DNA from 3 places in the Mesorhizobium sp. Primo-A genome. Region 2 is predicted to be linked to each of the others. Evidence: predicted binding sites of a transcription regulator. Region 2 holds the regulator's gene; each other region holds the start of a gene.
What was found. Region 2 encodes PhoB, which activates phosphate uptake and scavenging genes when phosphate is short. Its sites were predicted from a motif close to TGTCATNNANCTGTCAT; they were not measured.
Positions count from the first base shown of each region.

Region 1 (10,496 bases), on a different contig from region 2:
GAGGCTGACCACTTCGGTGAAAGGCGGCACCGCGTAGATGCGCTTTTCGCGGCCGGCGCCAAACAGCTGCAGGGCCGGCGAGCGGTGCATCTTGGGATTGTCGAATTTCGGCGTCGGCGAGGGGTCCATCACATAGCGGCCCTCGACCTTGACCGGATAGGCATAGGTGGTGGCGATGCGGCCGTGCTTGGCGATGTCCTCGTAGAGCTTGACGTGCATGAGGCCATATTCCTCCAGCGCGTGCATTTTGCGCGTTTCGGTCTCGCGCGGTTCGAGGAAGCGCAGGGGTTCGGGGATCGGCACCTGGTAGACCAGCACCTGGGCCGCCGTCAGCGGATGCTCGGGAATGCGGTGGCGGGTCTGGATGATTGTGGCGCTGGCAGTGTCGGTCGTCACCGCGACATTGGCGACCTTCTTGAAGAAGGCGCGGATCGACACCGCATTGGTGGTGTCGTCGGCGCCCTGGTCGATGACCTTCAGCACATCGTCCGGGCCGATGATCGAAGCGGTGACCTGGACGCCGCCGGTGCCCCAGCCGTAGGGCATCGGCATTTCGCGCGAAGCGAACGGCACCTGGTAGCCGGGAATGGCGATGCCCTTGAGGATCGCCCGGCGGATCATCCTTTTGGTCTGCTCGTCGAGATAGGCGAAGTTGTAGGTGGCGATGTCGGTCATGGCGATCACATCCACATTGTGCTATCGAATTGGCGTCCAGGACGCGGATACAGGGGCGAATTCAGATGAACTCGACCGGATGGATGCATCTCGGAATTCTGTTGGTGGTGTTCGCCGGCGTCGTTCTCTTCTTCCTTCGGCGCATGATTCTGCCCGGCCCCAAAGAAGGCTCTCAAGGTGAGTCCGTGGGCGTCGGCAATGGTGATTACTCCGGGTATGACGGCTATGGCGGTCATTCCCACGATGGTGGCGGCCATGGTGGCGTCGGGCACTAAATTCATTCCGCAGCCTCCGATCCCCTGGCATAGCGCGCCAGCCGCTCATTGAGCGTGCCGGTGTGCAGTTCGAACATGTGGTTGTCTTCGTCGTAGAAATAGATCGAGCGGCCTTCACCCTCGACGCGCGGGCGCGGCGGGCGCATGTCGAGGCCGAGCCTGCCGATGCGCTCGGCATAGCGGTCGAAATCGGCGTCATCGATCTTGAAGGCGATGTGGTTGTAGCTGCGCTCCGGCAAGGGTTCGCCCTCCATGATGGCGACCCAGATGTCACCGATCAGGAAGAATTTTTCGGGCGACAGCGAGAACTGCCTGGCGTCGCTGACATAGACTTCGCGTGCGTCGAATACGCCCTCGAGGATTTCGGTCATCCGCTCGAGATCGCGGACGATGAAGGTCATGTGGGAAAGGCCCTCGATCATTCCGCGGCCTCCCGCTTCTCTTCGACCTTCACGGGGTTTTGGCGGGCGTCATATTCGGCACGCATGCGGCGCACGAGATCGAGTTCGGCCTGGAAATCGACATAGTGCGGCAGCTTCAGATGCTCGACGAAGCCGGTCGCCTGGACATTGTCGGAGTGCGAGATGACGAACTCCTCGTCCTGGGCCGCGGCGACGACATCCTCGCCGAGCTCCTTCGCGCGCAGCGCCCGGTCGCAGAGTGCCACGGCCATCGCCTTGCGTTCGCTCTGGCCGAAGACCAGGCCGTAGCCGCGGGTGAATTGCGGCGGCGCCTTGGCCGAGCCTTTGAACTGGTTGACCATCTGGCATTCGGTGACGCGGACAGTGCCGAGCGGCACCGAGAAGGGCAGTTCGGGCACGTCGAGCTCCAACTCGACTTCGCCGATGCGGATCTCGCCGACGAAGGGGTGGTTGCGGGCATAGCCGCGCTGGGTGGAATAGCCGAGCGCCAGCAGGAACCCTTCATCGCCGCGTGACAGCGCCTGCAGGCGGATGTCGCGCGCCATCGGGAATTCGAGCGGCTCGCGGGTGATGTCGCCGGGGACATGATCCTGCGGCATGTCGCCATCCGGTTCGATCAAGCCTTCGCGGGCGAGGATCGCCGAGACGCGCGGCATGGCTTGCGCTTCCGTGTCGCGCAGCAAGGGCTCGGCGACATCGGCGCCGGCGGCAAGCTCGGGATCGAGCAGCCGGTGGGTGTAGTCGAAGGTCGGTCCGAGCAACTGGCCGCCGGGCAGATCCTTGTAGGTCGCCGAGACGCGCCGCTCGACCAGCATGTTGGCGGTGTCGATGGGCCTGGAGTAGCCGAAGCGCGGCAGCGTGGTGCGGTAGGCGCGCACCAGGAAGATCGCCTCGATCATGTCGCCGCGCGCCTGGACGATGGCGAGCGCGGCCAGTTCACGATCATAGAGCGAGCCTTCGCTCATCACCCGGTCGACGCCGAGCGCCAGCTGCTCGACGATCTGGTCGAGACGAAGGGCGGGCACCGAACGGTCGCCACGCCGGCGGTCGGCCAGCAGGCTGTGGGCGTTGGCGATTGCCGCTTCGCCACCTTTTACCGCGACATACATCTTACGCCTCCATCGTCTTGATGCGCGTCGTGCGCGGTAGGCAGGCGATGCCGCCTGATGTGGCGAGGATGATGTCGACGCCGCGCGGAAAGCGCTTGATATTCTGCTTCCACTGCTCGACGAAATGGCGTGGCATCTGCGCCGGCGCGATCGTGGCGCTGGTTTCGATGCCGGGACCTTCGAGCAATAGCGGCGTGCCGGAGACCAGATCGCTGACCTGCAGGATCAGCGTGGTCGAGCGGTCGGGATAATCCTGCGTGCCCTGCGAAAAGCCATCGAGCGCCATCATCTCGGCAGGTGCTGCGACCAAGGCGAAATGCGCATCGGCCGGTGTGTTGGCCAATGGCGCGCCGGTATGGAACCCAAGCCACGATCTGATCGCGGTGGAGGCCTGCAAAGCCGGGTCGAGCCAGAGCGGCGTGTCATTGTCGCACAGCGCCAGTGCGATGGCGCCGGCGGTAGCCGAGAGCGGCACCGGCGGGCGGGCGAAGGCCGGCAGCGGTTGCACGCTGCCCGGCCGAGCCATTGCGTCCATCACGGCGCGGAACACGGTCTGGGCGTTGAAGACCGGATCGGCGAACCCGCCCTCGATCGATTGCGCTGCAATGTCCATCAGTCTTCTCCGCGAACCATGGTGAAGAAATCGACCTTCGTTGCCGCCGTCTCGGCGCGGCGTTTTTCGTGCGCCAAGGTCAGAGCCGACCGCAGAGGCGCTATCAGTCCGGTCTCGACCTCATTGCGGCGGGCAGGGTCCTGCCATAGGGCGTCGGCGATAGCCGCCAGCTTCGCCTTCTGCTTGTCGCGGCCAAGCGCATAGCAATGGCCGACCTGTCCGGTGGGTAGCCTGACCGTGGCGCGGGTGACGGTCGCCTCGCCGACATTGAAAGGGGCGCCGCCGCCGCCGATGCGGCCGCGCAGGGTGACAAGGCCGGTTTCGGGGCCGCGCAACAGCTCGGCGTCCGAAGGCAGTCCGGCCTCATTCCAGAGCCGTACGATGTCATCGCCGCTGGATTGCGTAAGGGTTGCCATGGCGGCTTTGCGCTCGGCCTGGTCGCGGGCTTCCTGTCCTCGCATCAGCAGCATTCCTCTTTGTTAATTTGTCTATTGATGTAGACAACTATACAAATTATATCTATTATCTAACGCGTGTCCATGACGGGTGGATGACAGCGATAGAAGACTGGGCGCTGGAAGGTTGGGGCAATGATGGTCGGGCGGCTGTTAGCGGACAGCATCGAGCGGCGCAGTGGCGTTTCGCTGTGGCGGCAGATCGCCGACAAGATCCTACATGCGATCGCCATCGGCGATTTCACGGAGAATGCAGCGCTGCCGCCGGAGGTGGCGCTGGCAGAACGCTATGGCGTCAACCGTCACACGGTGCGCAACGCCATATCAGCCCTTGTAAGGGAAGGCGTGCTGCGGGCCGAGCAGGGGCGCGGCACCTTCGTACTGTCGCGCAAGCGGCTGTCCTATCCGATCGGGGCGCGCACACGTTTTTCGACAGGGCTGCAAGGGCAAACGACGGAACGGCACATCGTCCTGCTCGCCTCGTCGGTCGAGCCGGCCAGCCAGCGCGTCGCCGAGGGACTGGGTCTTCCCAAGGGAGCCGATGTGATCCGGTTGGAAACGCGCGGCGAAGCCGACGGACGGCCGGTGTCGCGCGCTGCCGGCTGGTTCGAGGCCCGGCGCTTTGCCGGCATCGATGCCGCGATGGGGGAAACAGGCTCGATCACCGCATCGCTGGCGCGGTTCGGCATAGACGACTATCTCAGGCAATCGACCGTGCTGTCGGCGCGCCATGCCGATGCGGCGGACCTTGCCGACCTCGACCTGCAGCCGGGCGCCATCGTGCTGGTCACGGTTGCCGTCAACGTCACGCCGGACGGCCAGCCGATCCAGTTTTCCGAGTCGCGCTTTCCGGCCGAACGGGTGGAGCTGAAGCTGTCGGCGCTGTAGGGAGTGCCCGGCCCAGCTCGGCCGCATTCACTTGCCAGCGGCGGCGCATTTGAGGACCGGCTTCGCCGCCTGCCATGTTATAACCCCACCTCGATCACAGCCTTGATCAGGCCGGATTTCTCATGCGCCCAACGAGCCAGATCGCGCGGCGTGGCGGCGAGTGTGGTGCGGTGTGTGACGAGCTTGGCCAGTGGTACGGCCCCGTTGCGGATCGAGGCGGCGACATGGTCGAAGTCGGCGCGCAGCGCGTTGCGGCTGCCGATCAGCGTCATCTCGCGCTTGTGGAATTCCGGATCGGAAAAGCTGATGTCGTCCTTGACGACGGAGACCAGCACCAGCGTTCCGCCATGCGCGACATGGGCGAAGGCCGACTGCACCGACTGGGTGTTGCCGGTGGCGTCGAAGACCACATCGAAGCCTTCGCCTGATGTCGCTTCCCTGATCAGATCGGGCACCGCGCCGCGCGAGCCGTCTAGGGTCTGGAAACCAAGCTCGTTTCCAGCGAAGGCGAGCCTTTCACTGCTCATGTCGAGCAGCGTCACGTCGAGCCCGGCGATGCGGGCGAAGATGGCGGTGCCGAGCCCGATCGGGCCGGCGCCGATGACCAGCGTGTGGGCGCCGGGGTCGGCGCGGGCGCGCCGCACGGCATGCGCGCCGATGGCCAGGAACTCGACGGCAGCGGCGTCGGCCAGCGAAAGGCCGTTGGCCGGATAGAGATTTTGCGCCGGCACCAGGATGCGTTCGCACATGGCGCCGTCGCGATGCACGCCAAGCACCTCGATCCTGACACAGCAATTGGGCTTGCCGTGCCGGCAGGCGATGCACTTGCCGCAGGAAAGATAGGGGTTGACGACGACGGGCTCACCAATGGCCAGTTCGACGCCTTCGCCGGTCTCCATCACGGTACCCGAGACCTCATGACCCATGATGCGGGGATAGGCGAGGAACGGGTGCTTGCCCTCGAAAATGTGGTAGTCGGTGCCGCAGATGCCGACATGGCTGACCGCCACCAGCGCCCAGCCGGGAGGCGGTGCCTCGGGTGCGGGCCGGTCTTCAAGGACAAGATCGCCGGGCGAACGGCAGAGGACGGCTTTCATGCGCTAATCCAGTCATGAAATCGCCGGCCCGTTGGTGTGGCGGACCGGCGGTTGATTGCGGGGTCGCTACTTGCCGCGGCGGCGCAGGCCGTCGAAGTAGACGATGATGATGATCAGCGCGCCGGTGATGATGCGCTGCCAGAACGAATTGACGTTGAGCAGGTTGGCGCCGTTGTTGATGGTGGCCAGGATGAAGGCGCCGAGCAGCGGCCCATGCACCGAGCCGACGGCGCCGAACAGCGAGGTGCCGCCGATGACCGACGACGCGATCGCCTGCAGTTCCCAGCCCTCGGCCTGCGTCGGGTTGCCGATGCCGATGCGGGCGGCCAGCAGCACGCCGACAAAGGCGGCGCACAGGCCCGACAGCGTGTAGGCCATGTAGATGGTGCGCTGGACATTGACGCCGGACAGGCGCGAGGCCTCGGCGTTGGAGCCGACCGAAAACAGGTATCTGCCCCAGCGGCTGTGGTGCAGGAAGATATAGGCCGGAATGCCGACCAGGATCACCATCCAGAACAGGTTGGGGATGCCGATGAAGGAATTGCGCGAGAAGGCGGTGAAGGTGTCGCTGTTGATGTTGATCGAATTGCCGTTGGTCATCAAAAGGCCGATGCCGCGCAGCGAGGTCAACGTCGCCAGCGTGATGATGAAGGGCGGCAGGCCCATCTTGACGATACCGAAGCCGTGGAACATGCCGATGGCGACACCGACCAGCAGCGTCACCAGAATGGCGAGCCAGATGGGGAAGCCGGCATTGATCATCATGGCCACGACCACGGTGGCGAAGCCGACCACGGCGCCGACCGACAGATCGATGCCGCCGGTGATGATGACGAAGGTCTGGCCGACCGCCATGATGGCGATCATCGAGCCCTGGCGCAGGAGATTGGCTATGTTGTTGGCCGAGGCGAAGCTCGTCGTCGTCACGGAGAGGAGGATCCAGAGCAGAACCAGCAGCGCCAATAGCGTCAGCCCGAACAGGACATTATAGTTGCGCTTCGGTTTTTCGACGGCGATCGCCTCGGTGCTCATATCTGTCCTCCCAACTTTTCTTGTTTCTCGGCGAGCGCCTGAGTGAGAATATCCTCGTGGCTGGCGGCGTGAAAACCGTGCGTCGCCACCAGTTTGCCGCGCCGGAACACATGCAGCGTATCGGCGAGTTCATAGACTTCCGGCAGATAGGACGAGATCAGGATGATGCCGGCGCCCTTTGACAAAAGCGCGCCGAACAGGCGGTAGATCTCGGCCTTGGTGCCGACATCGACGCCGACGGTCGGTTCGTCGAAGATGAACAGCTTGGCGCCGTGCGCCAGCCATTTGCCGATGACGATCTTCTGCTGGTTGCCGCCCGACAGGCTGGATGCCAGCGCGCCACGTGTCGGTGTCTTGATGCGCAGATCGGCGATCTGGCGATCGGCCTGCGTCTTCTCCTGCGTGCTCGAAATCAGCAGATTGTTCGAGATGCGCTTGTAGATCGGCAGGTTGAGGTTGAAGCCGACCGGCAGGTTGAGGCAGAGGCCCTGGTCGCGGCGGCTCTCCGGCGCCAGCGCCATGCCGAGCTTGATCGCGTCATGTTCGGAATTGACCTGTACCTCCTTGCCTTCCCAGAGGATCTGGCCGGCGGATTTGCGGTGGCGGCCGTAGAGCGTGGTGACGAACTCGCTGCGTCCGGCGCCGATCAGCCCATAGAGTCCGACGATCTCGCCGGCGCGGACCGTCATCGAGACATTTTCGAAGCCCTTGCCGGACAGGTTTTTCGCCTCGATGATGGCGGCGCCCGGCGTGAAATGCTCCTTGTGATAGACCTGCTCGATCGAGCGGTTGATCATCATCTTGACCAGTTCGGCATCGTTGGTCTCTGCGATGTTGCGGGTGCCGACCAGCGTGCCGTCGCGCAGCACGGATACCCGGTCGGCGAGTTCGAACACTTCCTCCATGCGGTGGCTGATGTAGATGATCGTCACGCCTTCGCCCTTCAGACGGCGGATCAGCGTGAAGAGCTGGTCGGCCTCCTTGCGGGTGAGGTAGGCGGTCGGCTCGTCGAAGATCAGGAATTTGGTGCCGCGCACGGTGGCGCGGGCGGCGGCTATCAGCTGCTGCTGGCCGATGGTCAGGTCGCCGAGCGTGACATGCGCCGGCAGGTCGAAGCCTAGGTCGTCGATGATCGTCTGCGCCTGCCTGACCATGGCGCGCTGCTGCAGGATGCCGAAGCGCGAATTCTCCTCGCCGAGGAACATGTTGGCGGCGACCGTCAGGTGACGGCACAGCACGACTTCCTGGTGCACGGCATTGATGCCGAGCGCCATCGCCTCGTGCGGCGTCGCCAGGGCGGCCGCCTGGCCCTCCCAGACAATCTCTCCGGAGGTGCGCGGCATGACGCCGGTCAGAAGCTTGATGAGCGTGGATTTGCCGGCGCCGTTTTCGCCGACGATGGCGTGGATCTCACCGGACTTGAAGGCGAGATCGACCGGTTTCAGCGCGTGGGTGCCGGGATAGCGCTTCTCCAGGCCACGCAATTCGAGGATAGTCCGCCCCTGTTCCAGAACGGGTGCGGGATGCAGTTCCTGCGCCGTCGAAATCATGACAATCCTCCCAGATTGGCCTCCCGGATTGGCTTCCCAGGCTGGCCTCACGATTGGCACGCGGCGAGGCAGGGATATGCCTCGAAAACAGCCTGGCTCAGGCGTGCGGATTGCCAAGCCGTTCGTGCGGCAGTTTGTGTCTCCGGGGCGAGGTGCCCCGGAGACGATTGCGGATGCGACGGCTCAGAGCTTCGGATTGAGCAGCGCGTCGATCTTGGGATCTTTCATGTTGTCCTTGGTCACCAGATTGGCGCCGGTGTCGACATTGGCTTCGACCTTCTCGCCCTTGGAGGCGGCGAGCGCGGTCTTGATGCCGTCATAGCCCATCCGGTACGGATCCTGGACGACGAGGGCGGAAATGACGCCGTCGTTGAGGAACTTGATCAGCTTCTCGTCGCTGTCGAAACCGACCAGCGCCAGCTTGCCGCCAAGGTTGTTTTCCGCGACGGCCTGGCCGACGCCCTGCGCCATGATCAGGTTGGAAGCGAAGATGCCCTTGAGGTTCGGGTTGGCGGTGATCAGGTCGGTGGCGATGTTGAGGCCGGTGGTGGCCTGGCCGTCGGCATATTTGTCGGCAACCAGCTTGAGGCCCGGATATTTGGCGGCCAGCTGTTCGGTGAAGCCCTGCTTGCGCTGTTCGAGCGAGCCGGCGCCAGGTGCGTTGGTGATCAGGGCAACGTCGCCCTCGATCTTGCCGCCGTTGGCGGCGCCGATGGCAGCTGCGAGGCCGTCGGCAGCGACGCGGCCGCCCTGGACGTTGTCGGTGGTCAGGAACGAGGTGAAGGCCTTGGAGTCGGCACCGGAGTCGATGCCGATGACCTTGACCTTGGCAGCGGCTTCATCGATCGGCTTGCCGAGCGCCTTGAACTCGGTCGGCGCAATGACGATGGCCGCCGGGTTGCTGGCAACGGCGTTCTCGAGGATCGAGACCTGGCCGTTGACGTCGGTTTCAGCCTGGGCGCCGAGTTCCGGCACGTTGACGCCGAGATCCTTGCCGGCCTTGCGGGCGCCGGCCAGAACGATCTGCCAGTAGAAGGACGTGGTGTCCTTGACGATGATCGGAATGGTGACGTCCGCCGCCGAAACCGGCGCCGGATGCATGACGCCGGCGAGCATTGAAGCTGCTGCCAGCGCCATGACGGCGCGGCGGTTGAGAATGCTGGTCACGAATTTCATGAGGTTTCCTCCCTAAGTCGCCCGGTGAACGATACGGAAGCTCCGTTCGGATAGGCGCGGTCCCAAACAGAACTTTATCAATAAAAAACAGTTGCCCTGTTTTGATAGTGCATCGAACAGATCGATGCAAGCGGTGTTTGACCAGTCGTTGCGAGGTCTGGCAGAGGCAGATCCCCCGCCCTGTTCTCCCATTGGCGCCGTCACGCTTCCGTTCCGTTCTGGGAACGTATGGAATATTAATTCCACCAATTCGTCAATATGGAATATCCATTCCTCCATGTGCCGAAGGAACATGAAGTTTCACACCAGCTCCTGCACCAGCGTGTAGGGACGATATTTGGCGTATTCCGTTTCCGGTACGTCGATGTCGAGCAGCTCGAGGTTGCGCGTCAGATTTGCCAGCTTGGCGGTGCCGGTCAGTACGGTGGCGACGGCAGCTTCATGCAAGGGGAATTGGAACGCTGCGGCGGCGAGCGGATAGCCACCCTCGGCGGCGATCCTTTCCATTGCGCCGACGCGGTCGAGCACGTCATGGCTGGCGGGGCGGTAGTCGAAATGTGCGCCTTGCACCGGGCCGGTCGCCAGGATGCCGGAGTTGAACACGCCGCCAATGACCAAGGAGGTCTGCTGTGCCCGGCATAGCGGCAGCAACTCCGCTTCGGCACTGCGGTCGAGCAGGGAATAGCGGCTGGCAAGCAGGATGCAGTCGAGCGGCGCCCGGCGCATCACGTCCAGGCAGATCTGCACCTCGTTGACGCCAAGCCCATAGGCAGAAATGACGCCAGTCCGTTTCAGCTCTTCGAGTGCCTTGAGGCCGCCATCCATCAGGTCGCGAAAATGCAGCTTGGTCTTCTCGATACCATGGGTGTAGGCGCCGATGTCGTGGACAAACAGGATGTCTATCCTGTTTAGGCCAAGCCGCGCATAGCTGAACTCGACCGACCGCATAATGCCGTCATAGGAATAGTCGTAGTCGAGCGCGAAGGGCAGCGGATCGACATAGGAGTGATCGGGAACCTGATCGTCCGGCACCGGGCGAAACAGCCGGCCGACCTTGGTCGACAGCACATAGGAATCGCGCGGCTTGTAACGCAGGAAGTCGCCGAAGCGGCGCTCCGACAGTCCGAAACCGTAGAAGGGTGCGGTGTCGAAATAGCGCAGGTCGGCATCCCAGGCGCCCTGCAGCGTCTCCATCGCCGCTTCG
Region 1 is NZ_RZTG01000016.1:29,344-39,839, forward strand. Features, by position in the region: gene EOC83_RS26760 (alpha-D-ribose 1-methylphosphonate 5-phosphate C-P-lyase PhnJ) at 1-675, opposite strand, end outside; gene EOC83_RS32900 (hypothetical protein) at 741-950, shown strand; gene fosX (FosX/FosE/FosI family fosfomycin resistance hydrolase) at 953-1,372, opposite strand; gene EOC83_RS26775 (carbon-phosphorus lyase complex subunit PhnI) at 1,369-2,481, opposite strand; gene phnH (phosphonate C-P lyase system protein PhnH) at 2,483-3,094, opposite strand; gene phnG (phosphonate C-P lyase system protein PhnG) at 3,094-3,555, opposite strand; gene phnF (phosphonate metabolism transcriptional regulator PhnF) at 3,688-4,437, shown strand; gene EOC83_RS26795 (zinc-binding alcohol dehydrogenase family protein) at 4,515-5,534, opposite strand; gene EOC83_RS26800 (ABC transporter permease) at 5,601-6,566, opposite strand; gene EOC83_RS26805 (sugar ABC transporter ATP-binding protein) at 6,563-8,116, opposite strand; gene EOC83_RS26810 (ABC transporter substrate-binding protein) at 8,300-9,292, opposite strand; gene EOC83_RS26815 (aldo/keto reductase) at 9,593-10,496, opposite strand, start outside.
Region 1: phnF (phosphonate metabolism transcriptional regulator PhnF) is a predicted target of PhoB. The motif match lies at 3,634-3,650, and genes of this name have one in related genera.

Region 2 (10,496 bases):
TCGGACCAGCAGATCACCTGGATGAACAAGCTCAAGGCCGAGGGCGCGATGGCCGAGCACTTCAACAGCGGCCTGTTCACCTACGGCGCCTCCAGCCGCCCGGAAACCTCGGGCATGGGCGTGGCGATCATCGGCTCGCTTTATATGATGGTGATCGTGCTGCTGCTCGCGCTGCCGATCGGCGTCGCCGCCTCCATCTATCTGGAGGAATTCGCCAAGAAGAACCGTTTCACCGACCTTATCGAGGTCAACATCAACAATCTGGCCGCAGTGCCGTCAATCGTCTTCGGCTTGCTCGGCCTCGCGGTGTTTATCAATTTCCTGGGCATGCCACGCTCCGCCGCTTTCGTCGGTGGCCTGGTGCTGACGCTGATGACGCTGCCGACGATCATCATCGCGACGCGCGCCGCGCTTGCCGCGGTGCCGCCGTCGATCCGCTCGGCAGCTCTCGGCCTTGGCGCCTCCAAGATGCAGATGGTGTTCCAGCACATCCTGCCGCTTGCCGCGCCCGGCATCCTCACCGGCACCATCATCGGTCTTGCGCGCGCGCTCGGCGAAACCGCGCCGCTGCTGTTGATCGGCATGGTCGCCTTCGTCGCCGATCCACCGACGACGCCTTTCGATCCGGCCACCGCGCTGCCGGTGCAGATCTATATGTGGGCGAACGAGGCCGAACGCGCCTTCGTCGAGCGTATGTCCGGCGCCATCATCATCCTGCTCGTCTTCCTCATGGCCATGAACATCACCGCGATCGTGCTTCGGCGTCGGTTCGAGCGGCGCTGGTAGAAAAAAGGCATTTTGGTATGAACATCATGACCGAACAGTCCCTTGAAAACGCAGTGGGCGACAAGATGAAGTCGAACGAAGTGATAAAAATGCGCGGCGACAAGGTCGGCGTGTTCTACGGCGAGAAGCAGGCGCTGTTCGACGTCGATCTCGACGTCCGCCTGAACCAGGTGACGGCGCTGATCGGCCCCTCCGGCTGCGGCAAGTCCACCTTCCTGCGCTGCCTCAACCGCATGAACGACACCATCGATTCAGCACGGGTAACCGGCAAGATCACGCTCGACGAAGAGGACATCTACGACAAGAACATCGATGTCGTCGAACTCAGGGCGCGCGTCGGCATGGTGTTCCAGAAACCCAATCCGTTCCCAAAGTCGATCTACGAGAACGTCGCCTATGGTCCGCGCATCCACGGATTGGCCAAGCGCAAGGCCGACATGGATCAGATCGTCGAGTCCAGCCTGAAGAAGGCGGCGATCTGGAACGAGGTCAAGGACCGTTTGCAGGAACCTGGCACGGGTCTTTCCGGTGGCCAGCAGCAGCGCCTGTGCATTGCACGCGCCATCGCCGTGTCGCCCGAGGTGATCCTGATGGACGAACCGTGTTCGGCGCTCGACCCGATCGCCACCGCTCGCGTCGAGGAACTGATCGACGAACTGCGTCAGAACTATACGATCGTCATCGTCACCCATTCGATGCAGCAGGCAGCGCGCGTGTCGCAGCGCACCGCGATGTTCCATCTTGGCTATCTGGTCGAGGAGGGCGCCACCGACAAGATGTTCACCACCCCCGACGACAAACGCACCCAGGACTACATCACCGGCCGGTTCGGCTGATCTCTGGCATATGAGGGACGAAGATCATGGGTGAACATACCGTTGCATCTTTCGATGAGGATCTGGAGCAGATCAGCCAGCTGATCCGCGACATGGGCGATCTCGCCCGCTCGATGGTCGGTGGCTCGACCAGGGCTTTGCTCAATTCGGACAATGCGCTGGCGCAGCGGGTGGTTTCCGACGACGCCATCATGGATGCACGCCAGCGCGAGCTGGACGATCGTGCCATCACGCTGATCGCCAAGCGCCAGCCAATGGCCAACGATCTGCGTGCGGTGGTCGGTTCGATCCGCATGGCCGGCGACCTCGAGCGCATCGGCGACCTTGCCAAGAACATCGCCAAGCGCGTCGGCACTGTCGGGCTGAGCGTCACGCCGCACGACCTTTCGCATTCGATCGACGCAATGGCGCAGCTGGTGCTGATCCAGGTGCAGGGGGTCGTCGACGAGTATGCCGCCGCTGACGCGGCAGCGCTTGCCACGCTCAGAAACAATGATGAACGCATCGACGTCAAATACACATCGGTGTTCCGCGAACTTCTGACCTACATGATGGAAGATCCGCGCAACATCACGGCGTGCACGCACCTGTTGTTTTGCGCCAAGAACCTCGAGCGGATCGGCGACCACGTGACCAACATCGCCGAAAATGCCTATTATGTTTTGACCGGCACGCAGTTGCCAGCCAACCGTCCGAAGCAGGACGAGACGGCAATGTCCGCGCCAGCGGCATGACAGGGGTGACCAGCCGATGATCGCGCCACGCATCATGGTGGTGGAGGATGAGGAGCCGCTAGGCGTGCTGCTCCGCTACAATCTCGAATCCGAAGGTTACCAGGTCGAGGTGGTGACGCGCGGCGACGAGGCCGAAATCCGGCTGCAGGAGAACGTTCCAGACCTTCTGGTGCTCGACTGGATGGTGCCTGCGGTTTCCGGTATCGAACTCTGCCGCCGGCTAAGGATGCGTCCCGAGACCGAGCGGCTGCCGATCATCATGCTGACCGCGCGAGGCGAGGAAAGCGACCGCGTGCGCGGCCTCTCGACCGGTGCCGACGACTATCTGGTCAAGCCTTTCTCGACGCCGGAGTTCATGGCCAGGGTCAAGGCGCTGCTGCGCCGGGCCAAGCCGGAAGTGCTGTCCAGCGTGCTCAAGGTCGGCGATATCGTGCTCGATCGCGAATCGCACCGTGTCTATCGCAAGAAGAGCGAAATCCGGCTCGGGCCGACGGAATTCCGCCTGCTTGAATTCATGATGCGCCATCCAGGCCGCGTGTTCTCGCGCAGCCAACTGCTCGACAATGTCTGGGGCGAGACGATCTACATCGACGAACGCACGGTCGATGTGCATGTCGGCCGGCTGCGCAAGGCGGTCAACAACGGCCGTATGCCCGATGTCATCCGCACCATCCGTGGGGCGGGTTACGCCATTCGCGAGGACTGAACTCCCTCGTTTGAACTCACGCCACGTTCTTGCCGCCGAGACCGGATCTCGCCTGCACGCCCGGCGCAAAAATCTCCTGATCGACGAAGATTAGCGCCCGCATGGCGCAGCCTTCGCGGATCAGCGGCAGTTCGTTCGGCTCGGTGTCGAAGGAAATCGACTTGGAATGCTGGCCGCCGGCGGTCTGGGCAATCGCTTGCCGCAATGCCGGCTCGATCAGGTCGAAGGCGGCGGCGCTGACGCCGACCATGGCGACCGGCGCCGGATCGATCAGCGCGAACAGGCTGCCGAGGCCGTAGCCGAGCGCTTCGCCGGCCTTGCGATAGGCTTCCCGTTCGGGTCCGTCCCTTTCGCGGGCGGCGGCAGCCAGGGCGCGCATGTCGGCATCGCTGACATCGGCGACGGGTTCTGCATCCTCGCCCATCTGCCGCGCGTTGCGCCAGATGGCATAATTGCCGGCATAGGCTTCGACGCAGCCGCGCCGTCCGCAGCGACACAGCGCCCCGTTCGGCCGATGAATCATGTGGCCGAATTCGCCGCCCGAGGAATGGGTGCCGGTGAACAATTCGCCCTTCAGCACCAGCCCCATGCCGATGCCGTGCGACAAAAGGATAGCGATGAAATCGTCGCGGTAACGATCGGGGTCGCGCCAGCGCAGCGCCACCGCCATCATGTTGCAATCGTTCTCCATAATGGCTGGGATGCCGAACTCGTCTTCGAATATGTCGGCGAAGGCGATGTCGGTGTGCGGCGTGATCGGCGACCACAGCATGGCGCGGGCACGGGTGTCGGTGATGCCCTGGACGGCCAGCGCGATACGGGCGATGCTGCGCACGTCCAGGTCGGGATCTTCCAGGCGGCGCCGCACGATTGCCGTGCACTCACCGATCAGCGAGTCGCGCGACATCGTCAGCGTGTCGAGCCGGCGCTGTTCCTCGGATATTACCTGGCCGGCATAGTCGATGACGGCGACCGAGAGGAAGTTCAGCGACAGCACCACGGTCATTACCGCGGCCGCTTCCGGATTGAGGCTGAGGCCGACCTGCGGACGGCCGCGTTTGAGCGAGCCGGCCTCGCTCGGCTTGCTTTCGGTCAGGATACCTTCGACGATCAGGTCGGATGAGATCGCCGAGATCGTCGAATGGCTGAGGCTTGTGGTTGCGGCGATCTCGGTGCGCGACGGCTGTCCGGCGCGGCGCACCGCCGCGATCACCATCGCGCGGTTGCGGCGGCGCAAATCGTCGTGGCGGATTCCGACCGACATGCTCTTTCATATCCTCCCGGTCGCCGCGGTTCTTCCTGCCCTGGAACGCTGTCGGTGACGCGGTCAAATACTGGCAGAAGCCGCGCGCCGTGTCATTTATTTATTCCGAGGCCCGAAAAAAATTCGAAACGACATCAAAATCCATCAGAATCGATGTTGACAGCGTTCGGGCGTTGGCCCAGTATTTTTTCGAGGCTCGAAAAAATAGGGCCTTTGTGCCGGCCTTCGGGCCAGTTTGGTCGCGCCATACGCGGCGCAGGGAGGATAATATGAAAAGATTCACAGCCGCCATCCTGGCGGGTGCCGCCATGTCGCTGACGCTCGCGTCTGTCGCGCAGGCGAAGGACAAAGTCGTCGGCGTTTCGTGGTCCAACTTCCAGGAGGAACGCTGGAAGACCGACGAGGCCGCCATGAAGACGGCGATCGAGGCCGCCGGCGACAAGTACATCTCCGCCGATGCGCAGTCCAATCCCGGCAAGCAGCTTACGGACGTCGAAAGCCTGATCTCGCAGGGCGCCAATTCCCTGATCATCCTGGCGCAGGATGCTTCGGCCATCGGCCCGGCCGTGCAGAAAGCCCTGGACGAAGGCATTCCGGTCGTCGGCTATGACCGGTTGATCGAGAACAAGGATGTTTTCTATCTGACCTTCGACAACAAGGAAGTCGGCCGCATGCAGGCCCGCGAAGTGTTCAAGGTCAAGCCGGAAGGCAACTACGTCTTCATCAAGGGCTCCGGTGCCGATCCCAATGCCGACTTCCTGTTCTCGGGCTCGATGGAAGTGCTCAAGGAAGCCATTGACAGCGGCAAGATCAAGAATGTCGGCGAAGCCTACACGGATGGCTGGCTGCCCGCCAACGCCCAGAAGAACATGGAACAGTTCCTGACCGCCAACGACAACAAGGTCGACGCGGTGGTCGCGGCCAATGACGGCACTGCCGGTGGCGTCGTCGCGGCGCTGACGGCTCAAGGCTTGGCCGGCACCGTGCCGGTCTCGGGGCAGGACGGCGACCACGCCGCGCTGAACCGCATCGCCCTGGGCACGCAAACCGTGTCGGTGTGGAAGGACGCGCGCGAGCTCGGCAAGAATGCCGCCGAGATCGCCTCGCAACTGGCCGACGGCAAGAAGACGAGCGACATCGCCGGCGCCAAGGACTTCACGACGCCGGGCGGCAACACCGTCAAGTCGCTGTTCCTGACTCCGGTTGCCATCACCAAGGACAATCTCAACGTCGTCATCGACGCTGGCTGGATCAAGAAGGACGAAGTCTGCGCGGGTGTCGCTGCCGGCACCGTCGCGGCCTGTAACTGATCCGGACCACTTCGAAATATCTGAACGCCGCGGCCCAAAAGCCGCGGCGTTTTCTCAAAGAATTGTGTTTCCGCATCATGCGGATAGCTTCTAGGCTGGGCTCCGGCATGCGCGTCAGACGGCCAGCCGGTGGGAGGAAATCATGACCGACACGACGTCCAACCCGCAGGCCGATACGGCGCGCGCGTCGGAACTCGGCGCCGTCGCCCGGTTCCTGAAGGCGACCGAGATCGACACCCGGATGCTCGGCATGATCGGCGCGCTGCTGGTCATCTGGATTGGGCTGCATGTCATTTCCAGCCTGCGCCTCGGCGTCAACCCGCTCGATTTCGACAGCCGCACCTTTCTCACGCCGCGCAATCTGTGGAACCTGTCGGTGCAGACATCCGCGGTCGCCATCATGGCCTGCGGCATGGTGCTGGTCATCGTCATGCGCAACATCGACCTGTCGGTCGGTTCCGCCGAGGGCCTGATCGGCATGGTGATGGGATTTGCCCAGGTGCATTTCCTGGTGCGTTTTGTCGGGCTCGAACTCGGCAATCCGTGGATCTGGGCCCTGGCGCTGGTCATCGGCCTGGCGCTCGGCCTGTTGATCGGCGCCTTTCAAGGCTTCGTCATCGCCTATCTCGAAGTGCCCGCCTTTATCGTGACGCTGGGCGGCCTGCTGGTCTGGCGCGGTGCTGCCTGGTGGGTCACATCAGGCCAGACCGTGGCGCCGCTTAACGCCACCTTTCAGCTGATGGGCGGCGGGCCGGCGGGATCGATCGGCGCAACCTGGAGCTGGGTTGTCGGGATCGTCGCCTGCCTCGCCGTGGTGTTTGGGCTGTTCAACGGGCGGGTGCAGCGCAAGCGTTTCCGTTTTCCGCTACGTCCGATCTGGGCCGAGGCGCTGCTCGGTGTCGTCACCTGCGGCGCCATCATGGGTGCGGTCTGGCTCGCCAACTCCTACCCCTGGCCGATCGGCATCGTGAACAGATATGCGGCCGCCAACAACATCACCGTTCCCGAAGGCGGCCTGTTCATCGCCCACGGTATCGCCATACCGGTGCTGATGGCGGTCGCCGTCGGGCTGGTCATGACCTTCATCACCAACCGCACCCGTTTCGGCCGCTATGTCTTCGCCATCGGCGGCAATCCCGAGGCGGCCAATCTCGCCGGCATCAACACGCGCTGGATCACCATGAAGGTGTTCATGATCATGGGCGTGCTGGCCACGATTGCCGCGGCGATCTCCTCGGCCCGGCAGAATTCGGCCACCAACGTGCTTGGAACGCTCGACGAGCTGCTCGTCATTGCAGCCGCCGTGATCGGTGGCACGTCGCTAGCCGGCGGGTCGGGAACGATCATCGGCGCCATGCTCGGCGCCCTGCTGATGCAATCGCTGCAGTCCGGCATGGTGCTGCTTGGTGTCGACTCGCCGCTGCAGAGCATCGTCGTCGGCGCCGTACTGGTGATCGCCGTGTGGCTCGACACCGTCTATCGCAAGCGCGTCTAGGAGGGCATGCCATGACTGACAAGACTGCTCCTGCAGCCACCGCGCTGATCGACATGAGGAACATCTCGATCGCGTTTGGCGGCATCCGCGCCGTCGACGACGCCTCGATCGATCTTTTCCCCGGCGAGGTCGTGGCGCTGCTCGGCCATAATGGCGCCGGCAAGTCGACATTGATCAAGATCCTGTCCGGCGCCTACAAGCGCGATTCGGGCCAGATCTTCGTCAACGGCGAGGAGGCATCGATCTCCAACCCGCGCGACGCCAAGAAATACGGCATCGAGACGATCTACCAGACGCTGGCGTTGGCCGACAATGTCGACGCCGCCGCCAATCTGTTCCTCGGCCGCGAGTTGATGACCGCCTGGGGCACGCTCGACGACGTTGCCATGGAGGCCGAGGCGCGCAAGGTGATGGGTCGGCTCAATCCCCGGTTCCAGCGTTTCAAGGAGCCGGTGATCAAGCTGTCGGGCGGCCAGCGGCAATCGGTGGCGATCGCGCGTGCGATCCTGTTCAACGCCCGCATCCTGATCATGGACGAGCCGACGGCCGCACTTGGTCCGCAGGAAACGACGCAGGTCGGCGAACTGGTCAAGCAGCTGAAGTCCGACGGCATCGGCATCTTCCTGATCAGCCACGACATCCACGATGTGTTCGAGCTTGCCGACCGGGTCTGCGTCATGAAGAACGGCCAGGTGGTCGGCACCGCCCGCACCACTGATGTCACCCAGGACGAGGTGCTGGGCATGATCATTCTGGGCAAATGCCCGCCAGGCGCCATTCCCGGACCGGGCGCGCTGAAGATCGCGGCCTGAGATCAAGCCAGATCGCGGTTGCCGGACACGTGATATGCCAGCCGTAGGGATGGCTTGGCCTTGGCATTGTGTTGGCAGGGCGACTTGCGCATAAAGGTCCGACATTGCTCAGGGACCGCACGATCCGTTGAAGAAGCTTTTCCCGATCATCGCCTTTATCGCCGTCGCGCTGATCAGCATGGTGATGGCAGGTTTTGCCTACTTCGCCACGCAGGAAGCCGCGCGCATCAAGTTCGAGGCGACTGCCGACGATGCGCTCAACCGGATCGAGAGCCGCATCGACCTGCATCTGTCGCTGCTGCGCTCGACGCAGGCCCTGTTCGACGCCCGCAATGGCGATATTTCTCGCAATGAGTTCAAGGCCTTCTTCACCGCGCTCGATGTCGACAAGAATTTCGCCGGCTTGCGCGGTATCGGCTTCCTCAGGCTGGCAAAGACGGGCGACGAGGCGACGGTCGAACGCGACATGCTGCACGATTATGGCGTCAGTCATCCAATCTACCCGGACACCACGCAACCCTGGCGCACCCCTATCGTGCTGTTCGAACCGCTGGATCCATCCAATCAAGCCGGCATCGGCTACGACATGTTCAGCGAACCGGTGCGGCGTGCGGCGATCGAAAAGGCGATGTCCGACGACCAGCAGCATGCCAGCGGGCTGGTGCAGCTGGGCCAGGACACGGGCGCCGCGCAGACGTTCACCGGCTTCTTCGTTTTCGTGCGGCTCAATGTCGAAACCGCTCCCGACGTCATCAATGCTTCGAGATCCTCGACATCAGGTTTTCTCTATGCGGCCTTCCGGGCTCGCGATCTGTTCCAGACCGCGCTCAGCCGGTCGCCGCTTTTGCCGGTCAACACCGAAATCTATGATGGCGATGGTGCCGTGAACGGCGACAATCTGTTGTTCCGGTCGGAGACGCCGCCGGCTTCCACTTTCGGGAACAGGCTGCTGGTCACGCGAAAGATCATCGTCGCCGGACAGCCATGGACTGTCCTGTTCCGGCCGACAAGCGCCTTCTCGCAGCCGTCGTCGCGCGCCATTCCGGTGATGCTGGGGCTGTTCGGCCTGCTGTTGGCGGGCGCAATCGCGCTTGTGGCGCGCTATCAGGAGCGGGCCTATGAGGCAGCGTCGCGATTGCACGAAACGACGGAAAAGAGCCTGATCGAAAAAGACCTGATGCTGCAGGAGATGAAGCATCGCATCAAGAATTCGATCACCAGGGTGCTGGCGATCGCGCGTCAGACGGCATCGCGGGCGACCGACGTCAACGAGTTTTCAGCGTCCTTCTCGGCTAGGCTGCAGGCGATGGCGGCCTCCCAGGACATGCTGACGCGCTCACGCTGGCAGAAGGCCGATCTTGGCGATCTCCTGCGCATCGAGCTGGGTCAGGTGTTCGGCAAGGAGCTGCCCGATGAGCTGTTGTCGGGACCACAGGTGCTGCTCGACGAAACCACGACGCAAGCGCTCGGCCTGACCTTCCACGAACTGGCGACGAATGCGCTGAAATACGGCGAGGCCGGCAATTCCGTTGGGGCGCTGAAGGTGGACTGGTCGCTCGAAGGCCGAGGGCGCGACAGGGTGCTGGCTCTCAACTGGCGCGAAAACGGGCAGAAGAAACTTGAAGCGCCCGCCGAGACCGGATTCGGCACCAAGCTGATCGACCTCAACGTGACGCGCGAATTGCGCGGTACGATCAAACGGGATTACCAAGCCAATGGGCTGAACGTGGAAATCAAAATTCCACTCGCCAATTGAGCGCGACCGTTGCCGACAAGGGGGAAGCATCCAGACATCAAAAACCCGGAAGCCGGCGGACCGGCCTCCGGATCGACGTTTCGATTATCGCCGAATTAGTTGCAGCGAGCCGTGTAGATCCGGCCGCGATGATCGCGATATTGGCAATAGCCGTTGCGCAGGTTGCGCACCAGCAGGCCGGAACCGGCACCCACGGCCGCGCCGATCAGCGCGCCCTTACCGCCGCCGACCAAGCCGCCGACACCGGCGCCGATCAAGCCGCCGCCAACCACGTCCTTCTCAGTCGAGGTGCAGCCGCTGACCGCGACCACCGCAACCAGGGCAATAATCATCTTCCGCATAGAGTCACTCCTCACTTTGTGTCCTCACTTTAGTAAGCTCCAGCCGCCATTTAGCATGAAATGACGGCCTTTGCTGCTGCAATCTATTGTTGGTGAAGATAGTCTTTTTCTGGGCGTATCGTGTTCGATGCCATTACCAGGCTGGAAATTGCCAAAGACGCGTCAAGCGTACCATCGGCGCGCACATTCCAGACGATCTGATCATAGTCGTCCTCAAGCGCCGGATCGACCGCAAGGCATTTGGCGACGATGTGGTCAGCCTGCCCTTGCACGTCGCCCAAGACGAATGGGCGTTCGGCCACGCATTGCTCGGCCGTCGCGAAAACGCTTACGGGCACCTGGAGTTCACGGCAGTCGGCCATCGTGTTCGAGCAACCGATGACCAGCAACAATGCAGCGATATGTTCCATGGCGAGAAGTCCTCTCGCCATAGTAACGGTCTACATTCGCCAAAGT
Region 2 is NZ_RZTG01000010.1:61,057-71,552, forward strand. Features, by position in the region: gene pstA (phosphate ABC transporter permease PstA) at 1-786, shown strand, start outside; gene pstB (phosphate ABC transporter ATP-binding protein PstB) at 804-1,622, shown strand; gene phoU (phosphate signaling complex protein PhoU) at 1,649-2,356, shown strand; gene phoB (phosphate regulon transcriptional regulator PhoB) at 2,373-3,062, shown strand; gene EOC83_RS19240 (ROK family protein) at 3,079-4,326, opposite strand; gene xylF (D-xylose ABC transporter substrate-binding protein) at 4,596-5,636, shown strand; gene EOC83_RS19250 (sugar ABC transporter permease) at 5,779-7,131, shown strand; gene EOC83_RS19255 (ATP-binding cassette domain-containing protein) at 7,143-7,943, shown strand; gene EOC83_RS19260 (CHASE domain-containing protein) at 8,071-9,699, shown strand; gene EOC83_RS19265 (YMGG-like glycine zipper-containing protein) at 9,795-10,040, opposite strand; gene EOC83_RS19270 (hypothetical protein) at 10,124-10,450, opposite strand.

Region 3 (10,496 bases), 140 kb from region 2:
TTCGCCAATCTGGCCAATGGCGCCGCTGTCTTCGGCCACCGGGATGAATATGGCCGGCGACACGTCGCCGCGAGTCGGATGCCGCCAGCGGACCAACGCTTCGAAGCCGACCATCTTTCCGCTGCTGATCTCTTTCTGCGGCTGGTAGACGAGATAGAACTCCTGGCGTGCGACCGCCTGGCGCAGTTCGTGCTCCATGACGCGCTTGTCGCGGGCCTCGGCCCCCATCGATGCTTCGAAATAACGGTAAGTGTCCTTGCCTTCGGTCTTGGCCCGGTAGAGTGCCGTATCGGCGTGGCTTATCAGGCTGGCCTGGTTTTCGGCATCCGACGGATACAGCGCAATGCCGATGCTTGCCGACACAAGGCCGCCGCCGACCGAGAGCCGGTTTTCCTCGCGCATGGCGGTCAGCACCGCGTTGGCGATACGGCCCGCCTCCAACGGGTCGGCCAGGTTCGGCGCGATGATGGCGAACTCATCGCCGCCCAGCCGCGCCACCATCTGCCCTGGACGAAGGATACCGGTCGCGCACTGCGCAACCTTCTGCAGCATGGCGTCGCCTGCGCCGTGCCCATACAGGTCGTTGACCTCCTTGAACCGGTCGAGATCAAGCAGCAGAAGCGCAAGCTGGCCGCCTTTCCTGGTCCGGACCATCGCAGCGATTTCCGTCTCCAGCCGGCCGGAAAAGCTGCGGCGATTGGCCAGTCCGGTCAATGGATCGAAATGGGCAAGCCGCAGGATCTCCTGTTCCGCCTTCTTGCGCTCGCGAATGTCGCGGACCGCGACCACGTTGTGCGGTTTGCCACAGTAGTCGATGCTCCTGGCGATCAGCTCGACAGGAATGCTCGTGCCATCGCGACCGCTCAATTCGGCCTCCTGCGGCTGTTCGCCGAAGCCCGAGATATCGGATCCGAAGAGATCGCCAAGCTGCATTCCGTTCAGGGTCGCTGTTGCTTTGCCCGTCAGTGCCGCAATGCTGTCATTGGCACTGATGATGCGGTTGCCGTCGCAGACGATCAGCCCCTCCACGGCGGCATTGGCCAGGCCGTGCATGCGGTCGACCTCGAGCTTCTGGCGACGGAAGCGCAAATCGATCCACAGCGCCGATGCCGACAGAACCAGGATCACCAGTGTGGCGGCGGCGGCCGCGAAAGCCTGCGAGGTCGGCTCGATCGTGTATTCGGATATGACGATCGAGGGATCGGGGAAGATCGAGACGGCACCCATCCCGATGAAATGCAGGGTGCAGATCGCCAGCGTCAGCAGCACCGCGCCGCCGGATGTCGCCTTCAAGGAGGGGCGGCGCTGCACGACACGCAGCGCCAGCGCCGCGAGCGTTACGCCGGCCAGCAGGGAAACGGCGACAAGCAACAGGTTCCACTCGATACGGCCCTGAACCTCGAACGCCGCCATGCCGATGTAGTGCATGGCTGCGATACCGCCGCCCAGCACGGCGCCGCCGACGAGATGATAGTCGAACTCATCCCGCAAGGTGGCGATCCACATGCCGGCTGCCGTCAAAGTGACCGAAGCAGCGAGCGAAAGCACGGAGAGTGCCGGATCATAGGCACTGGGTATGCCCGGTGTGAATGCGAGCATGGCGATGAAGTGCGTTGCCCAGATGCCAAAGCCGGTCGAAGTGGCCGCGATCATCAGCCAGGCAAGCCGGTTCCGATCTGTGGAACGGCTTATGTGCTGAAGCAGGTTGACAGCAGAGAAGCAGGAAATTCCGCAGATCAACGCGGCGAGTGCGACCAGTCTCAGATCATGTTCGTTGACGATACAATTGTAGACCGTCAGCATTTATTTCACCTGAGCTTTGGAAATAAACAGGGCAGCAGGATTGAGTAGCGCGTTGCCGTTGAGGGATCGATAAAGTCGGCTGCAACCTTGGCGTGTCTCTTCGGGTTGCTGCGGCTGCAATCAGGGCTGACACGCCGAAAGCCAGCTTGACGGTCCCGACGGTGGTTCCTGGCGCGCTTGTCGTCGCGCTAAGCCGGCTAACCGCATCGCTTCCCATGCCTCCAAGCGGAGACGAGCGTTGCGTCAGGTAAAGGGTGAAGTTCGTCGATCTGCAACAAAACCGTTGTCTGATTGTCATGAGCGACACATATTGCCTTCGCGGGAGTGCCCCCTTTCGCCAATGACAAACGGGAGATGAAACATGAAGTCCTTCGGCTTCGCGGCCGGTGTTGCCGCTACCTTTATGACGCTTTCCTCAACCTCCGCTTTTGCCGTCACGCAGATCAGTTGGTGGCACGCCATGACTGGCGCCAATGCCGAAGTCGTCGACAAGATCTCCAAAGATTTCAATGCCAGCCAGAGCGACTATGAGCTCGTTCCGGTGTTCAAAGGCACGTATCCCGAGACGCTGAATGCCGGCATTGCCGCCTACCGCGCGGGCCAGGCGCCAGACATCATCCAGGTGTTCGACGTCGGCACCGGCGTGATGATGGCGGCCGAAGGTGCCATCAAGCCCGCAGCCGATGTGTTGACCAGCGCTGGAATGACCTTCGACAAGAGCCAGTATCTGCCAGGCATAGTCGGCTATTATTCGAAGCCGGACGGCACCATGCTCTCCTTCCCCTACAACTCCTCCTCGCCGATCCTTTATTACAACAAGGATATCTTCAAGAAGGCTGGTCTCGACGTCGATAGCCCACCCAAGACCTGGAATGAAGTGTGGGAAGACGCCAAGAAGATCAAGGCGAGCGGCGCGGCCGCCTGCGGCTACACCTCGACCTGGCTGACCTGGATACATCTGGAGAATTTCGCGGCCTGGAATGACGTGTCATGGGCCACCCAGCAGAACGGTCTGGCCGGCGGCGATGTCGAGCTCAAGATCAACGCGCCGATTTTCGTCAACCATTTCCAGGCGCTGGCGGACCTCGCCAAGGACGGCACCTTCAAATATGGCGGCCGCACCTCCGAAGCCAAGCAGATCTTCCTTGCGGGCGAATGCGGGATCATGACCGAATCGTCCGGCGGACTTGGCGATATCGTCAAGTCCGGCATGAATTACGGCATTGGCCAATTGCCGTATGACAGCGACGCCAAGGGTGCGCCGCAGAACACGACGCCGGGTGGCGCCAGCCTGTGGGTTTTCGCGGACAAATCCGATGAGGAATACAAGGGCGTCGCGGCCTTCTTCGCCTACCTGTCGAAGACCGAGGTGCAAGAATACCTGCACCAGAAGTCGGGTTATCTGCCGGTAACGCTGGCGGCTTATGAAGCGACCAAGAAGTCCGGTTTCTATGACAAGAATGTCGGCCGCGAGACCCCGATCCTGCAGATGACGGGTAAGACGCCGACCGACAATTCCAAGGGCGTACGTCTGCCGAATCTGCCGCAGGTGCGCGATATCCAGAACGAGGAGTTCGAGAAGATGCTCGCCGGCCAGCAGACCGCGCAGCAGGCGCTCGACAATGCGGTTACGCGTGGCAATGCCGCGATCAAGGAAGCGCTGGGGAATTAGAGCGAGCGCAGGTCCTTGCTCTACGGCGCACCCATCTGTCCCGCCGGGCATCTCCCCTCGTGAGGGGAGTTTTGCCGTGCCTTGCGATTTCGCCAATGGTCGATGATGCCCAGTCCGAAACGCTCATCAAAGCCATCTTGGCGGAGAGGGGTGCCGCATGGTGCCCCCCGCCTCATCACCTCGGAGTGGCTCCGTGACCCCTCGCGTCGTGTTCCCCAACAAGGTCCTTCCCTACCTGCTTGTGGCGCCGCAACTGGCCATCACGCTCGTTTTTTTCTACTGGCCGGCCGGTCAGGCGTTCTACCAATCCATGCTCAGGCAGGATCCGTTCGGGCTGAGGACCAAGTTCGTCTGGTTCGCCAATTTCAGGAAAGTGCTTGCCGATCCGGCCTACCTGAACTCGATCAAGGTCACGGTGGTGTTTTCCCTTGCGACCGCTATCGTCGCCATGTGCGTGGCGCTCCTGCTGGCGGTCATGGCAGAGAAGGTGGTGCGCGGCAAAGGTCTCTACCGCACGCTCTTGATCTGGCCCTACGCGGTGGCGCCGGCGATTGCCGGTATGCTGTGGCTATTCCTCTTCAACCCTTCGATCGGGTCGCTGGCCTACATGCTGAGGAGTTTCGGCATCGCCTGGGATCCACTGCTCAATGGCACCCACGCCATGATCCTGCTGGTGTCCGCCGCTGCCTGGAAGCAGATCAGCTACAATTTCCTGTTCTTCGTCGCCGGCCTGCAGGCGGTGCCGAAAGCCTTGATCGAGGCGGCGGCCATGGACGGCGCCGGCGAGACCAAGCGATTCTGGACCATCGTCTTCCCGCTGCTTGCGCCGACGACCTTCTTCCTGCTGGTCGTCAACACCGTCTATGCCCTGTTCGACACGTTCGGCATCGTCCATGCCGTCACCGGGGGCGGTCCGGGCAAGACGACTGAGACGCTGGTCTACAAGGTCTACAATGACGGCTTCGTCAATCTGATCCTCGGTGACTCGGCGGCGCAGTCGGTCATCCTGATGATCATCGTCATCTCGCTCACCGCCATCCAGTTCCGCTATGTGGAACGCAAAGTCCATTACGGCTGAGGGCGAGCGATGATCGGCCAGTCACCGCTCCGCACCGTCATCGCCCACGCCATGCTGATCCTCGGCATATTGATCGTCGCCTTCCCGATCTACTACACGTTCGTTGCCTCGACGCAGACGCTGCAAACGATCCTCAGGCCGCCATTGCCGCTCCTGCCCGGCGATCAGTTCTGGAACAATTACAGCGAGGCATTGTTCGGCGGTGTCGGCCGCATCGGCGGCGTCAGCGTCGGCAGGCTGCTGCTCAACACGACGATCATGGCGCTCGGCATCGCGGTGGGAAAGATATTCATCTCGATCCTGTCTGCCTATGCGATCGTGTTCTTCCGCTTTCCGCTGCGCATGACCTTCTTCTGGCTGATCTTCATCACCCTGATGCTCCCCGTCGAGGTGCGCATCCTGCCAACCTACAAGGTGATGGTCGATCTCGGCATGATCGACACTTATGCGGGCCTGATCATCCCGCTGATCGCCTCGGCCACCGCCACGCTGCTGTTCCGCCAGTTCTTCATGACGATTCCTGGCGAATTGGTTGAGGCGGCGCGGGTCGACGGTGCGGGGCCGTGGCGCTTCTTCTTCGATATCCTGTTGCCGCTGTCGCGGACAAATATCGCGGCGCTGTTCGTCATCCTCTTCATTTATGGCTGGACACAGTATCTGTGGCCGTTGCTCGTCACCAACAGCAGCAACATGAACACGATCGTCATCGCGCTCAGAAAGATGGTCTCCTTCGCCGATGCCGATACGCAATGGCACCTGGTCATGGTTACAGCGATGCTGGCCATCGTGCCGCCGATCCTGGTCGTGGTGCTGATGCAACGCTGGTTCGTTCGCGGCCTGGTCGATTCCGAAAAGTGAGAAGCTGATGGCGACCGTCGATCTGAAGGATGTGAAGAAGGTCTACCCCAGCGGTTTCGAGGCCGTGAAGGGCGTTTCAATCGCGGTTCCCGACAAGGAGCTTTGCGTGCTGGTCGGCCCGTCGGGTTGCGGCAAGTCCACGCTGCTCAGAATGATCGCCGGGCTTGAAACCATCTCCTCGGGAACAGTTGCGATCGACGGCAAGATCGTAAATTCAACCGGTCCGACCGAGCGTGACATCGCCATGGTGTTCCAGAACTACGCGCTCTATCCGCATATGAAAGTCTACGACAACATGGCCTATGGGCTGCGCAACCGCGGCACGCCGAAAGATGAGATCGACAGCCGGGTCCGCGCGACGGCGAAAATACTGGAACTTTCGGCGCTGCTCGACCGCCGCCCGCGCGAGCTTTCCGGCGGCCAGCGCCAGCGTGTCGCCATGGGTCGTGCCATTGTGCGCAATCCGAGGGTTTTCCTTTTCGACGAGCCGCTTTCCAATCTCGATGCCAAATTGCGTGGCCAGATGCGCGTCGAGATAAAGAACCTGCAGCGCTCGCTTGGCGTCACGTCGGTCTATGTCACACATGACCAGCTCGAGGCGATGACGTTGGCCGACATCCTCGTCGTCATGAATGCCGGACTGGTCGAACAAATGGGGGCGCCGCTCGACGTCTACGAAAGGCCGGCCTCGACCTTCGTCGCTTCCTTCATTGGCGCGCCGCCGATGAATCTCCTGCCCCTTTCGCAAGGGCCGGCTGGTCCGGCGCTGGCTGATGGCAAGACGATTGAATTTGCGCCTGCGAACGCCGTCACGCTCGGCTTCCGCCCCGAGGATGCCGACGTCACCTTCGGGTCCGAGGCACCGTCCGGCGCGCTCATCCTGCCGGCGCTGGTCGAGGCAGTCGAACCGGTAGGCGCCGAAAGTTTCCTTCACTGCGCTGCAGGTGGCAGCAGGATCGTCGTGCGGGTCGCGGGTCGCGCCACCGCCACGGTTGGCAACCAATTGCGCGTGGTTGCCAAGGCAGAAAAGCTGCACTGGTTCGATCAGGCCGGAAAGCGCGTCGGCTAATCAGAAAGATATGCCTACGCTCCACCCACGCGGCGTTCAGGCGAAGACATGCGCCTTTCCCGATACAGTCAGCCGGACGATCTCGCCGACCGCCGGCGCGTCCATGCCCGGTTTGCGCAGGACCAGCGGCGTGTTGCCGATCGCTGCCGCATCGGGCGGATCGGCATTGTTCAAGAGCCGCACCGCGACCGTGCACATCGAGCCGGCGAATTCGGATTCCGTCACCTCGCCGAACAGCATGTCCGAGGTGCCGGACATACCCTCGCGCGACGTTCTCTTCAGCGCGATCTGCTCCGGGCGAAGCATGATGCGGGCGATATCGCGGCTGTCATGGGTGTCGACCGCGATGCGGCCGAGCGGCGAGTTGGCGAAGCCATTTGATATCTTGGCCGGCAGGATGATGGCGTCGCCGAGGAATTCGGCGATCATCCTGTCCTTCGGCTTGAGATAGAGCTCGCGCGGCGTGCCGATTTGCGAGAACTTGCCGTCGCGCATCACCGCGACCTGGCTGGCGAAGGACAGCGCTTCGGCCTGGTCGTGCGTCACCAGGATGGTGGTGATGCCGGCGGCCTCCAGAAGTTCGGCCACCGCCTTGCGCATCGAGGCGCGCAGGCCGGTATCGAGCGCCGAGAACGGCTCGTCGAGAAGCATCAGCCTGGGCTTCATCGCCATGGCCCGGGCCAGCGCCACACGCTGCTGCTGGCCGCCGGAAAGCTCGTGCGGGCGGCGTTTGAGGATCGCCTTGTCGAGCCCGACGATATAGGCGAGCTCGACGATGCGCTCAGCGCGCTTGTCCTCGCCGCGGCCCATGCCGAAACCGATATTGTCGCCAATGGTCAGATGCGGAAACAGGGCACCATCCTGCGCCACCACACCGATGCCTCGGCGATATGCCGGCACCGCAGCGCCGCCGTTGGCCAATATGGCACCGTCGAGCGTGATGTGGCCCTGGTCCGGAGCCTCGAAGCCGGCAATCAGCCGCAGCAGGGTCGTCTTGCCGCAACCGGAAGGACCGACGATCGCCGTGCGGCTGCCGCTGGCGACGCTGAGGTCGACGCCGGCAAGGGCCGCCACCGGGCCGTATTGCTTGTGCAGGCCGCTGATTTCGAGAAAGCTCATCGTCCGGCCATCCGTTTCGACTGGACATAGAGCAGCCAGGTCAAGGGCAGCGACATCACCACCATGATGAAGGCGTAGGGTGCCGCCGAGGCATAATCAATCTCGCCACTGTAGGACCAGAAAGCCATCGCCAGCGTGCGGGTGCCGTTCGGTGCCAGCATCTGGGTGGCGGTCAGTTCGTTCATGATGCCGAGCGCCACCAGGGCCATGCCGGCCGCGGCACCCGGCGCCGACAGGCGGATCGTCGTCGACCACAGCGCCTGCAGCGGCGGCCGGCCGAGGCTGGAAGCGGCGCGTTCGAGTTCGACCGGCGCCTGCGCGATCGATGCCCGCAGGCTGACCAGCGCGCGCGGCAGGAACATCAGCGCATAGGCAACCAGGATGGTGAACAAGGTCTGGTAGAGCGGCAGCGCGATGCGTACGGTGATGGTGACCAGCGCCAGTGCGATGACGACCCCGGGCAGCGAGCCGACGATGTAGTTGCAGCCCTCCAGAAGACGCTGCAATGGCCCCGGCGCGCGGATCGAGATCCAGGCCATCGGCATGGCGGCGACGGTGGCGAGCAACGCGCCGGCGAGCGCCAGGAACAGCGTCTGGCCAAGCGCCAGGCCGATCTCGTCCAAGCGCCAGACAGCGGCGCCGCCGGCGGCAAGCCAGCCGCCAATGGTGACGAACGGCACGCCGAGCGCCAAAAGCGTGATGACGACAAGCAAGAGCAGGCTAGGCAGGGTGGCGCGTCCGAGGCTTGTGCGTTGCTGATGGCGCGCCGCGCCGGAGCCGACACGGGCATAGCGCTCCTCGCCGCGCACCAGCACTTCGAGGCCGAGCAGCACGAAGCAGCAGCTGACCAGCACGCCGGCCAGCATGTTGGCGGCCGGTCCATTGAAGGTCGACTGGAACTGGTCGACGATCGCCGTGGTGAAGGTGTCGAAGCGGATGAAGACATAGAGGCCGTACTCGGCCAGCAGATGCAGGCCGACCAGCAGCGAGCCGCCGCAGATGGCGAGCCGCAATTGCGGCAGCACGACCCGCCAGAACACGCGCCGGGGCCCCAGGCCGAGTGCGGCGGCGGCGTCTTCCAGGGCGGGATCGAGACGGCGCAACGCCGCCGACACCGGCAGATACAGGAACGGGAAATAGGCGATCACGGAAACCAGCACGCCGGCCCACAGGCCGTGCAGTCCCGGCACCATGGTGACCCAGGCATAGCTGTGCACAAAAGCCGGGATGGCGAGCGGCGCCACGCACAGCCAGGCCCAGAGCCGGGCGCCCGGCAGGTCGCTGCGCTCGGTCAACCAGGCCAGCGAAACCGACAGCACGATGGTGATCGGCACCGAGAGCGCGACCAGCAGGACAGTGTTGACCAGAAGCTCGCCGACACGCGGCCGGAAGACCAGTGCCGAGACTGTTTCCCAGCCGGTCTGCACCGCGATCCAGATGATGAAGGCAAGCGGCACCAGCGCCAGCAGCGCAACGAAGATGGCGGCGAGGACCAGCCAAAGCGGTGCGCGTCGCCGAGCCCTTCGGCCTGTGCCCGAAGGCAGGCCCGAATGCGCGAGATCGACCGCGGACTGCATCAGGTCAGACGCCGTGCCGTTGCCGTCCAGCGGCAGCAATTGAAAGACCGCGATCGCGGTCGGGAACACAGCGTGTCGTCATCGACGAATGCCATCTCGAAAAACAAAATCACTCCCGCGGAAGGCGAATTCCCGCGGGAGCGTGGTCGGGTGTCCTTTTAGGACGAATGGCAACTAAAGCAAGCCGGCTGCCGTCATCAGATCGGTGACCTTCTTGGAGTTCAGCGTCGTGGCATCGACCTTCGGCGCCTGCAGATCGGCGAGCGGCACCAGCTTCGGGTTGGAGTCCGCACCCTTGCCGACCGCGTACTCGAAGGAATCGCCGGTTTTCAGCACGTCCTGACCGCCTTTGCCTGTCAGCCATTTCAGGAACGCCTGGGCTTCCTTCGGATGCTTGCTCGAAGCCAGCACACCGCCGCCGGAGATCGAGACGAAGGCGCCCGGATCCTGGTTCTTGAAATAGTGCAGCGCGACATTCTTGCTGTTTTCGCCGGTCTTGGCCTGATCGCCGAAATAGTAATAGTGATAGATCACGCCGCCTTCGATCTCGCCGGCATTGACCGCCTTCATCACCGTGCTGTTGCCCTTGTAGGCGGTGAAATTGGTTTTCATCGCCTTCAGCCAGTCGGCGGTAGCGGCTTCACCTTTGAGCTGGAGCAGGGCGCTGACGATGGCCTGGAAATCGGCGCCCGAGGGGGAGGCGGCCCAACGGCCTTTCCAGCTCGGATCGGCGAGGTCCAGCATCGACTTGGGCAACTGGTCGGCAGTCAGCTTGGTCTTGTTATAGGCAAAGACCGTGCTGCGCGCGGCAACGCCGACCCATTTGCCGCTGGCCGGCTGATAGTCCTGGGGAACCTGCGCCAGCGTGTCCGCGTCGACCGGCGCGAACAGGCCGGCGCTTTCGACCAGCGCCATGGCCGGTGAGTTTTCGGTCAGGAAGACGTCTGCGGGCGAAGCAGCGCCCTCGGCGACGATCTGGTTGGAGAAATCGCTGTCGCCGCCATTGCGCACGGTGACCTTGATGCCTGTTTCCTTGGTGAAGCCTTCGGCCCACGCCTTGGTCAGGCTTTCGTGCTGGGCGTTGTAGACAATGATGCCATCCTCTTCCGCCTTTGCCGGACCGGCGATGAGGCTGATTGCCAGCGCGGCGGCGCCGGCGAGGGTGGAAAGAGCGTATTTCATGGCATTGTCCTCGATTTCGGGGGTCCTGGGTCTGTCACGGCTGCACCTATCCATACATGACAGCTATAGTCAACATTGTTGATGTGCTTCAATCGGTCGCTGACGTGCAAAGGTCGGTGCCGAACGGACAATTCCGCG
Region 3 is NZ_RZTG01000010.1:204,535-215,030, forward strand. Features, by position in the region: gene EOC83_RS19935 (EAL domain-containing protein) at 1-1,803, opposite strand, end outside; gene ugpB (sn-glycerol-3-phosphate ABC transporter substrate-binding protein UgpB) at 2,165-3,475, shown strand; gene ugpA (sn-glycerol-3-phosphate ABC transporter permease UgpA) at 3,633-4,553, shown strand; gene ugpE (sn-glycerol-3-phosphate ABC transporter permease UgpE) at 4,563-5,411, shown strand; gene EOC83_RS19955 (sn-glycerol-3-phosphate import ATP-binding protein UgpC) at 5,419-6,480, shown strand; gene EOC83_RS19960 (ABC transporter ATP-binding protein) at 6,517-7,599, opposite strand; gene EOC83_RS19965 (iron ABC transporter permease) at 7,596-9,176, opposite strand; gene EOC83_RS19970 (iron ABC transporter substrate-binding protein) at 9,351-10,358, opposite strand.
Region 3: ugpB (sn-glycerol-3-phosphate ABC transporter substrate-binding protein UgpB) is a predicted target of PhoB. The motif match lies at 2,085-2,101, and genes of this name have one in related genera.